DNA from 2 places in the Serratia sp. NA_112.1 genome. Region 1 is predicted to be linked to the other one. Evidence: predicted binding sites of a transcription regulator. Region 1 holds the regulator's gene; the other holds the start of a gene.
What was found. The regulator LexA, encoded in region 1, represses DNA repair genes until DNA is damaged. The targets are predictions, from matches to a motif close to TNCTGTATGTACATACAGNA.
Positions count from the first base shown of each region.

Region 2: rmuC (DNA recombination protein RmuC) is a predicted target of LexA. The motif match lies at 1,628-1,647, and genes of this name have one in related genera.

Region 1 is NZ_JBQZFO010000008.1:181,480-185,872, forward strand. Features, by position in the region: gene dinF (MATE family efflux transporter DinF) at 1-645, opposite strand, end outside; gene lexA (transcriptional repressor LexA) at 938-1,546, opposite strand; gene ACUTQ5_RS16635 (diacylglycerol kinase) at 1,669-2,037, opposite strand; gene plsB (glycerol-3-phosphate 1-O-acyltransferase PlsB) at 2,187-4,393, shown strand, end outside.
Region 2 is NZ_JBQZFO010000009.1:19,106-23,498, forward strand. Features, by position in the region: gene rmuC (DNA recombination protein RmuC) at 14-1,561, opposite strand; gene ACUTQ5_RS16745 (DedA family protein) at 1,702-2,232, opposite strand; gene ACUTQ5_RS16750 (tyrosine-protein phosphatase) at 2,320-3,102, opposite strand; gene udp (uridine phosphorylase) at 3,273-4,034, opposite strand.

The DNA.
Region 1 (4,393 bases):
GCGCCAGGCCAGCCATAATCCCAACAGCAGCGTGGCATATTCAGAAATGGCAGTCGCCGTAGCGGCCCCCTGCACGTTCCAGCCCAGTCCCATCACCAGCCAGATATCCAATACGATATTCAACAGGTTGCCGACAATCAGCAGGATCACCGGTGCGCGCACATATTGCACCCCGAGCAACCAACCCAGGATAACCATATTGGCCAGTGCCGCCGGGGCACTCAGCCAACGGATCTCGAGGAATAAGCGAGCCTGTTCCAGCACCGTCCCATCGCCACCGACGATTCTTAGTGCCAACTCAATCAGCGGATAGCGCAGTAACACAATCGCCGCCCCAGCCAACACTGCCAGCAGCAACGGCTGCATAAAGGCTCGTGCCAGCCCCTGCGGATTTTGCGCCCCCAACGCCTGTGCGGTCAGCCCGGTGGTACTCATACGCAGAAACAGCAACAGCATAAACAGGAAGCTGGTCGCCATGGAGCCAACCGCTACGCCCCCCAGATAGGTAGGGCTGTCGAGGTGGCCGATCACTGCGGTATCCACCAGCCCAAGCAGCGGCACGGTGATATTGGAGAAAATCATGGGCAGCGCAAGGCGCCACAGGGCTTTATCGGTATCGCTGGTGAAGGCAGAAAACAGGCGCATAGTGAAATGTTCCCGTGTATACCCGTCATCTTTCAAGTTGCAGTGTTGTTATCTGCACTCAGTTATGTGGCCCGTCCATGGGCCACACCCCTTTGGGGCCGCTGCGAGCAGCATTCAAATCTGCTCCCGGCAGATTTGTCACCCCAGTTACTTACCTGAGTAAGCGCCTGGGGATGAGCGAGTTGGCCGCTTAGCTGCAACTTGAAAGCTATAGGGTATATAGTGAATCAGATATGACATCGCCCCAGAGCTGGGGCGACTTGAATCAGAGGACGATGTTTAGGCGCGAGGATTAAACCCAGTCGCCATTGCGGATCACACCGACCGCCAGACCTTCAATGGTGAAATTCTGCTGACGCAGATCGACCACAATCGGCTGGAATTCACTGTTTTCCGGCAACAGCTCAACCACGTTACCGTGCTTTTTCAGGCGTTTGACCGTGACTTCATCTTCAATGCGTGCCACAACCACCTGGCCATTACGCACGTCCTGAGTTTTATGCACTGCCAGCAGATCGCCGTCGAGAATACCGATGTCACGCATTGACATGCCGTTGACCCGCAGCAGAAAATCTGCGCTCGGTTTGAACAGGGAAGGATCGACCTTGTAGTGCCCTTCGATATGCTGTTGCGCCAGCAGCGGCTCACCGGCGGCGACACGGCCAATCAGCGGTAAACCCTCTTCATCTTCCATCAGCAGGCGAATGCCGCGCGAAGCGCCGGAGATAATCTCGATAACGCCTTTACGCGCCAGCGCTTTCAGATGTTCTTCTGCGGCATTTGGCGAACGGAACCCCAGACGCATGGCGATCTCGGCGCGCGTTGGCGGCATGCCAGTGGACGAAATATGATCGCGAATCAGATCATAGACCTCTTGCTGTCTGGTAGTTAGTGCTTTCATTCCGCCCCCCTGTTTGTTTATACAGTCTTGCTGTGAGTATATACAGGTAACTGCAGCTTGGGAACCGAAGAGTGAATAAAAATCAGGGATTAGCGACACGGGTCGCAATGCAATGCCGCCACTCAGGCAAAGTGCTGCCACAGCACCGAACCCCAGACGAACAGCGCCAAAATAATCGCCAGTGAGACCGCCGCCGAGCCCATATCCTTTGCCCGACCGGAAAGCTCGTGATGCTCGGTCCCCACTCGATCGACAATCGCCTCAATCGCGCTGTTGAGTATTTCGACGATCATCACCAACAGCACAGATCCGATCAGTAAAATGCGCGCTATCGCACCTACGTCCAGCCAAATCGCCAGTATGATAGCCAGCACGGTCGCCACCAATTCCTGGCGGAATGCCGCTTCGTGCTGCCAGGCAGCGGAAAAGCCTTTATAAGAGTAGCCGGCGGCTTTAATAATACGGGTCAGGCCGGTTGCTTGGTTTGCCATGTTTTTGAGTGCCTTTAGCAGAGATAAGTCATAATTAAACAGTCTAGGCCAGGAAACTCTCCCGGCTCACGGTTTTCCAACACCACAGATCTGCTACCCGGTTTCTGGTATGCTTGCGGCGCATTGCTAACAAGAGGCTTCACGTTGTTATGTCAGGTTGGCGTAAAATTTATTATAAACTATTGAATTTACCACTTAAACTGTTGGTAAGAAGTAAGGTTATCCCTTCAGATCCGGTCACGGAGTTAGGGTTGGATCCCTCACGGCCGATTTTGTATGTTTTACCTTATAATTCCAAGGCGGATTTGCTGACGCTGCGCACCCAGTGCCTGGCGCAAGATCTGCCCGATCCCCTCGATCCGCTGGAGATAGACGGCACCGTGCTGCCAAGCCACGTGTTTATTCACGACGGGCCGCGCGTATTCCGCTACTACACGCCGAAAGAAGAGTCGGTAAAGCTGTTCCACGACTATCTGGATCTGCACCGCAGTAATCCGGATCTCGACATTCAGATGCTGCCGGTTTCGGTGATGTTCGGCCGCTCTCCAGGGCGCGAAGGTCATGGTACCCCACATCTGCGTCTGCTGAACGGCGTGCAGAAATTCTTCGCCGTGCTGTGGCTCGGCCGCGACAGCTTTGTCCGTTTTTCCAATACCGTTTCGCTACGCCGCATGGCCACCGAGCACGGTACGGACAAAATCATTGCGCAGAAACTGGCTCGCGTAGCACGCATGCACTTCTCGCGTCAGCGTCTGGCTGCCGTCGGCCCAAGCCTACCTGCCCGTCAGGACCTGTTCAACAAGTTGTTGGCGTCCAAGGCGATCGAAAAAGCGGTCGAAGACGAAGCGCGCAGCAAGAAAATCTCCCACGAAAAAGCCCAGCAGAACGCCATTGCGCTGATGGAAGAGATCGCTGCCGACTTCTCTTACGAGACGGTGCGCCTTTCCGATCGCGTGCTGAGCTGGACCTGGAACCGATTGTATCAAGGCATCAACGTCACTAACGCCGAACGCGTGCGTCAGTTGGCGCAGGACGGGCACGAGATTGTTTATGTGCCCTGCCACCGCAGCCACATGGACTACCTGCTGCTGTCCTACGTGCTGTATCACCAGGGGCTGGTCCCGCCGCACATTGCTGCCGGTATCAATCTCAACTTCTGGCCGGCTGGGCCGATTTTCCGTCGCCTGGGTGCTTTCTTTATTCGCCGTACTTTCAAAGGCAACAAGCTGTACTCGACGGTATTCCGTGAATACCTCGGCGAGCTGTTTACCCGCGGTTACTCGGTGGAATACTTTGTTGAAGGCGGCCGTTCCCGCACCGGACGTTTGCTGGAGCCGAAGACCGGCACCCTGTCGATGACCATTCAGGCGATGCTGCGCGGCGGTAGCCGTCCTATCACCCTGGTGCCGATTTACATCGGTTACGAACACGTAATGGAAGTGGGCACCTACGCCAAAGAGTTGCGTGGCGCGACCAAGGAAAAAGAGAGCCTGCTGCAGATGCTGCGCGGCCTGCGTAAGCTGCGCAATCTCGGCCAGGGTTACGTCAACTTCGGTGATCCACTGCCGTTGACCGCTTATCTGAACCAGAATGTGCCACAGTGGCGCGAATCCATTGACCCGATCGAAGCCCAGCGCCCAAGCTGGTTAACGCCGACGGTCAACGATTTGGCGGCCAAGATTATGGTGCGTATCAACAATGCCGCCGCCGCCAACGCCATGAACCTGTGTTCCACGGCGCTGCTGGCCTCACGTCAGCGTTCGCTGACCCGTGAGCAGTTGCTTGAGCAGTTGGAGTGCTACCTGCAACTGATGCGCAATGTGCCTTATGCCGGTGACGTTACCGTACCCACCCAGACGCCGGATGAGCTGCTGGACCACGCGCTGAACATGAACAAGTTCGAAGTGGAGAAGGATAACATCGGCGATATCATCATCCTGCCGCGTGAGCAGGCGGTGTTGATGACCTATTACCGTAACAATATCCATCATCTGCTGGTTCTGCCGTCGCTGATCGCCACTATTGTGATGCATCACCGCCGGGTATCGCGCGCCGAACTTCTACGGCAGATTGGCCTGATTTACCCGATGCTGAAGGCCGAGTTGTTCCTGCACAACGACAAAGAACAACTGCCGGAAGTGCTGCGGCCACTGATCGACGAGATGATCCGTCAGCAGCTGATCTGCGACAAGGGTGACAGTCTGGTACTGAATCCAGTCCGCATCCGTCCACTACAGTTGTTAGCCGCCGGTGTCCGTGAAACGCTGCAGCGCTATGCCATCACCATGTCGATCCTCAGTGCCAACCCAAGCATCAACCGTGGGGCATTGGAGAAAGAGAGCCGCATTATGGCCCA
Region 2 (4,393 bases), on a different contig from region 1:
CTCGCCGCAGCTGTCATGCCTGCGATGCGGAGCGGGGTTCCTCTGCGGAGTCGTCGTCTTCCGCCCCGGGCAACGCGTCAACTTCATCAAGGCCCGCCGTCTCGAATTCTTCATCATGCTGCGCACTGGCCTGCTGAGCCAGCAGCGGGTTAATCGGTCTTTTCACCTCAACCCCCAACGCGCGGAACCCCTCGGTCTGGCCGATAAGATTACCACGGCCTTCGCTCAGTTTATTCATCGCCTGGCGATAACTCCCCTGGGCCTTGTCCAGGCTCTGCCCCAGCGCCGACATGTCGTCAACAAACAGCCGCATTTTGTCATACAACCGCGCCGCTCTGTCGGCAATGCGTTGGGCATTCTGGCTTTGATGCTCATAGCGCCAAAGGTTGGTGATGGTACGCAACGCCACCAGCAAGGTGGTCGGACTGACCAGCATGATATTGTGTTTGAGCGCTTCGCTGATCAGCTCTGGTTCACGGTCAATGGCCAACAGGAAAGCCGGCTCGACCGGAATAAACATCAGTACGTAGTCCAGCGAACGCAAGCCGGGCAACTGCTGGTAATCCTTGCGGCCCAACAGGCGGATATGGCCACGCAGCGAGCCAATATGCTCACTCAGCGCCGCCTCGCGTTCCACTTCATCTTCACTGTTGAAGTAACGTTCATAGGCCACCAGCGACATTTTCGCATCGATGACCACGTCCTTCCCCTGCGGCAAACGAACAATGACGTCGGGCTGCATACGGCTCTGATGATCCAGCCGCACATTGACCTGGGTTTCGTATTCGTGCCCTTCACGCAGGCCGGAGGCCTCCAGTACCCGACTTAACACCACCTCACCCCAGTTACCCTGAGTTTTATTATCCCCTTTCAGGGCCTTGGTGAGGTTAATCGCCTCGCGCGCCATTTGTGCATTGAGCTGCTGCAGGTTACGTATTTCGTGAGTCAGCGTATGGCGTTCACGCGCTTCCTGGCCAAAACTGTCCTGCACCTGGCGGCGGAATCCATCAAGTTGCTCACGCAGCGGCAGTAACAGGCGGTCCAGACTTTGCTTATTCTGCTCGTCAACCTTGCGCCCGCTGTGTTCAAAAATGCGGTTGGCCAAATTTTCAAATTGGGTGGTGAGGCGCTGTTCACTGTTAATCAGCAGACGCTGTTTCTCTTCTGCCGCCATACGGGTTTCTTCCAGACGGATAGTCACCTCACGCAGTTCGGCCTCCTGAGCGCTGTTAACCTCACGCTGGGCGCGTAGTTCCTGATTCAGCAACTCGCATTCGTTGCGCCAGTGATTGAGCTGTTGAAGTTTTTCGTGCCCGGCAGCCAGCTGGCTGTGCAAATTACGCAGTTCCAGATCGGTTTGCCGCATTTGTTGTTCATTACGCTGCAGCGTTTCTTGCCGGGCTGCTGTTTCCTGCTGCGCCTGTTGCAGCGATTGTTCCAGCAGACGTAGCTCGGTTTCATGCTGTGCATGCGTCTGCTGCACGCGCAGACTGGCAATTAGCCAGCCCAGCAGCAGGCCAATTGCCACCCCGCCCATACCGTAAACCAAACTGGTATCCACCCTGCCTCCTGTTACACCTGATCGTTCCGGCGTTTTATGCGCCTGTTGCCCGTCACGTTAAGGGGATGCTGTATGGATGTCCAGTCTGTTTTTGCCTCGACGGCGCAAAATTGCGAAACGCTACGCAAGTCAGACCAGAACTAGCCAAACCACTGGCTTAACCACTTGATGCCAAACGCCCCCGGCGCGAGAATGCCGAACGCCCAGATCATCGCCGAAGTAATATTCGCTACCTGGAAATAACGTTGGGGCATGCCGCAAATGCCACCGACCAACGGCACCACGGCACGCAACGGGCCGAAGAAGCGACCGATGAAAATGCCCAGTACGCCCCAGCGTTCAAAAAACGCATGGCCACGCGTGAGTAGCTGTGGATTGCGGGAAAGGGGCCACATATGTGCCACCCGGTCTTGGTAGTGATAGCCAATCCAGTAAGAGAGCCAGTCGCCGAAAAAGGCCCCGGCAGCAGCAGCGGCCCAGATAGGCCAGAATGCAATGCCGCTTTCGCCGATCAAGGCTCCCAGCGCCAGCAAAATCACCGTGGCCGGCAACAGCAGCGACAGGAACGCCAACGATTCGCCGAACGCCAGGAAGAAAATAATCGGGATGGCCCAGGCTTCATGCTGCCGCACGGTGTCGCTGACCCAGTGGATAATGTCATTGAGGCTCAATATGGGCTCCTGATGCGGGATTTATGGTCCCAAGGATACGCAATGCCGGCCGGGGCCGATTAAACCCCGGCTAAACACCCGTCCAGTTTACTCGAGGTAAAACGCCTGCAACACTTCACGCTGATTTTGGCCCAGGCCGTACTCGGCTTCCAGCCAGCGATCGGTTGAACCGTATTGGTCACGGATGCAGCTCAGGGCGGTCATCAGGAATTCTTCACGGGCGCTGAGCACGTAGGTAAATTGCCCCAGTGCCGGGGCGCTCAGGCGAATCGACAATTGATCCAGCATCTGCTCGCGGAAGGTCGCCAGTGTGGTTTCGGTCAGTAGGTAATCTTCCACTACCGTCGCCTCATCCGCTCCCAGAGCAAACAACACCAGCGCCGATCCTATCCCGGTGCGGTCTTTACCTACCGCGCAGTGCTGGACGATGGCTCCGTTATCGACATTGCTCAGCAATTGGACCAACTGTTTATACGCCGCATTACCGAAAGGCAACCGACGGTACAGTTCCAGCATAAAAGCCTGAGCGTCGAAGCCGGCCAACGTATCACTGGTCAACTTTTCCAGATTGGCATTCACTTCATTGCTCAACGGGTTGGCTGGGAAATGATGGTAATCGGCACCACTCCACAGGATGTCTGGCTTGGCCTGAACTTCATCGGCATCCCGGTAATCGAGTACCGAACGCACCGGCACACCGGCCAGGAAGGTGCAGTCGTCTTCGGTCAGACGCTCCAGTGAACCGGACCGGAACAACAAACCGCGCTTGATACGGCGGCCGTCGGCGACACTGTTTCCGCCAAGATCGCGAAAGTTAATGCCGCCATCAAGCGGCGCCAATGAAGGGTGAAGCAGGATCTGGGCAGTCATAGACGTCCTCGTGGTTATTGTCTGTAAAACGCAACCTGAGAGCAGCGGAAAAACCGGGCTCAGCGGATAAAGAGGCGGCCAGAAAGATGGCGCTGATGAGATTAACCGTAACAGATTACGGCTGAATGGAGAAACGGGCCGCGTCGGCGCCCCGTCGAACTACGAGATAATTACAGCAGGCGGCGCGCCGCATCAACTACGATCTGCACCGCTTTGCTTTCAGTGTTTTTCATAGTTTCTGCGTTCGGGATTTCCTGCTGGGTGCGGTTAACAATCACACCGGCAACCATACCGGCACGCAGGCCCTGGCTGGCACACATGGTCAGCAAGGTAGCGGACTCCATTTCATAGTTCATCACGCCCATCGACTGCCATTCTTCCATCGAGCCTTTGAAGCGGCTGACAACGCGGCCGGAGAAGGTATCGTAACGTTCCTGGCCAGGGTAGAAGGTATCGGAAGAGGCGGTCACGCCAATGTGCGTGGTGGCACCGGCAGCCTTGGCGGCTTCGACCAGTGCCGTGGTACAGGCAAAGTCGGCCACGGCCGGGAACTCCATCGGGGCGAAATGCAGGCTGGCACCGTCAAGGCGAACCGCCGCGGTGGTGACCAGGACATCGCCAACATTGATGTTCGACTGGATCGCACCGGTGGTGCCGATACGCAGGAAGGTACGGATCCCCAATTGCGCCAGTTCTTCAACGGCAATAGAGGTAGACGGGCCGCCGATGCCGGTAGAGCAGACGATCACCGCCTTGCCGTCCAGCTCTGCGCGCCAGGAAGTAAATTCACGATGGGAAGCCAGATGCACCGGATTTTCCATCAGCTTGGCAATTTTCTCTACGCGCTGTGGATCGCCAGGAACGATGGCAAGCTGGGCCCCTTGTAAATCGTTTTTAGTGAGGCCGAGATGAAAAACGTCAGATTGGGACATGCGAGACTCCTCATGGATCATGTTTATTGGGAGGAACAAAAAAGTACTCTACTGAAAATTGCCATTCAATTTCGTGACAACCATCACTATGAATAAAGAAACAGAATGCAATCTACATATCTTTTGTGATTGAAGTCACAAAAAAAACCAGAAGCTACAATGGTCATCTCAGATGCCCCAAGTCTAGTCGACAAAATGCACCGCCGTTGTTCAATGCCGTTGTTGAGCGCAAGGCTGATTTCCTGATGAAACTATTGACACCGCCACAGAAAATAACCTTATTTTATCGGTGACTTAGCCACAATAAAGGGAGCTAACGCACCTTATGGTATTAATGCAGGTCAACATGCGTAATAGCA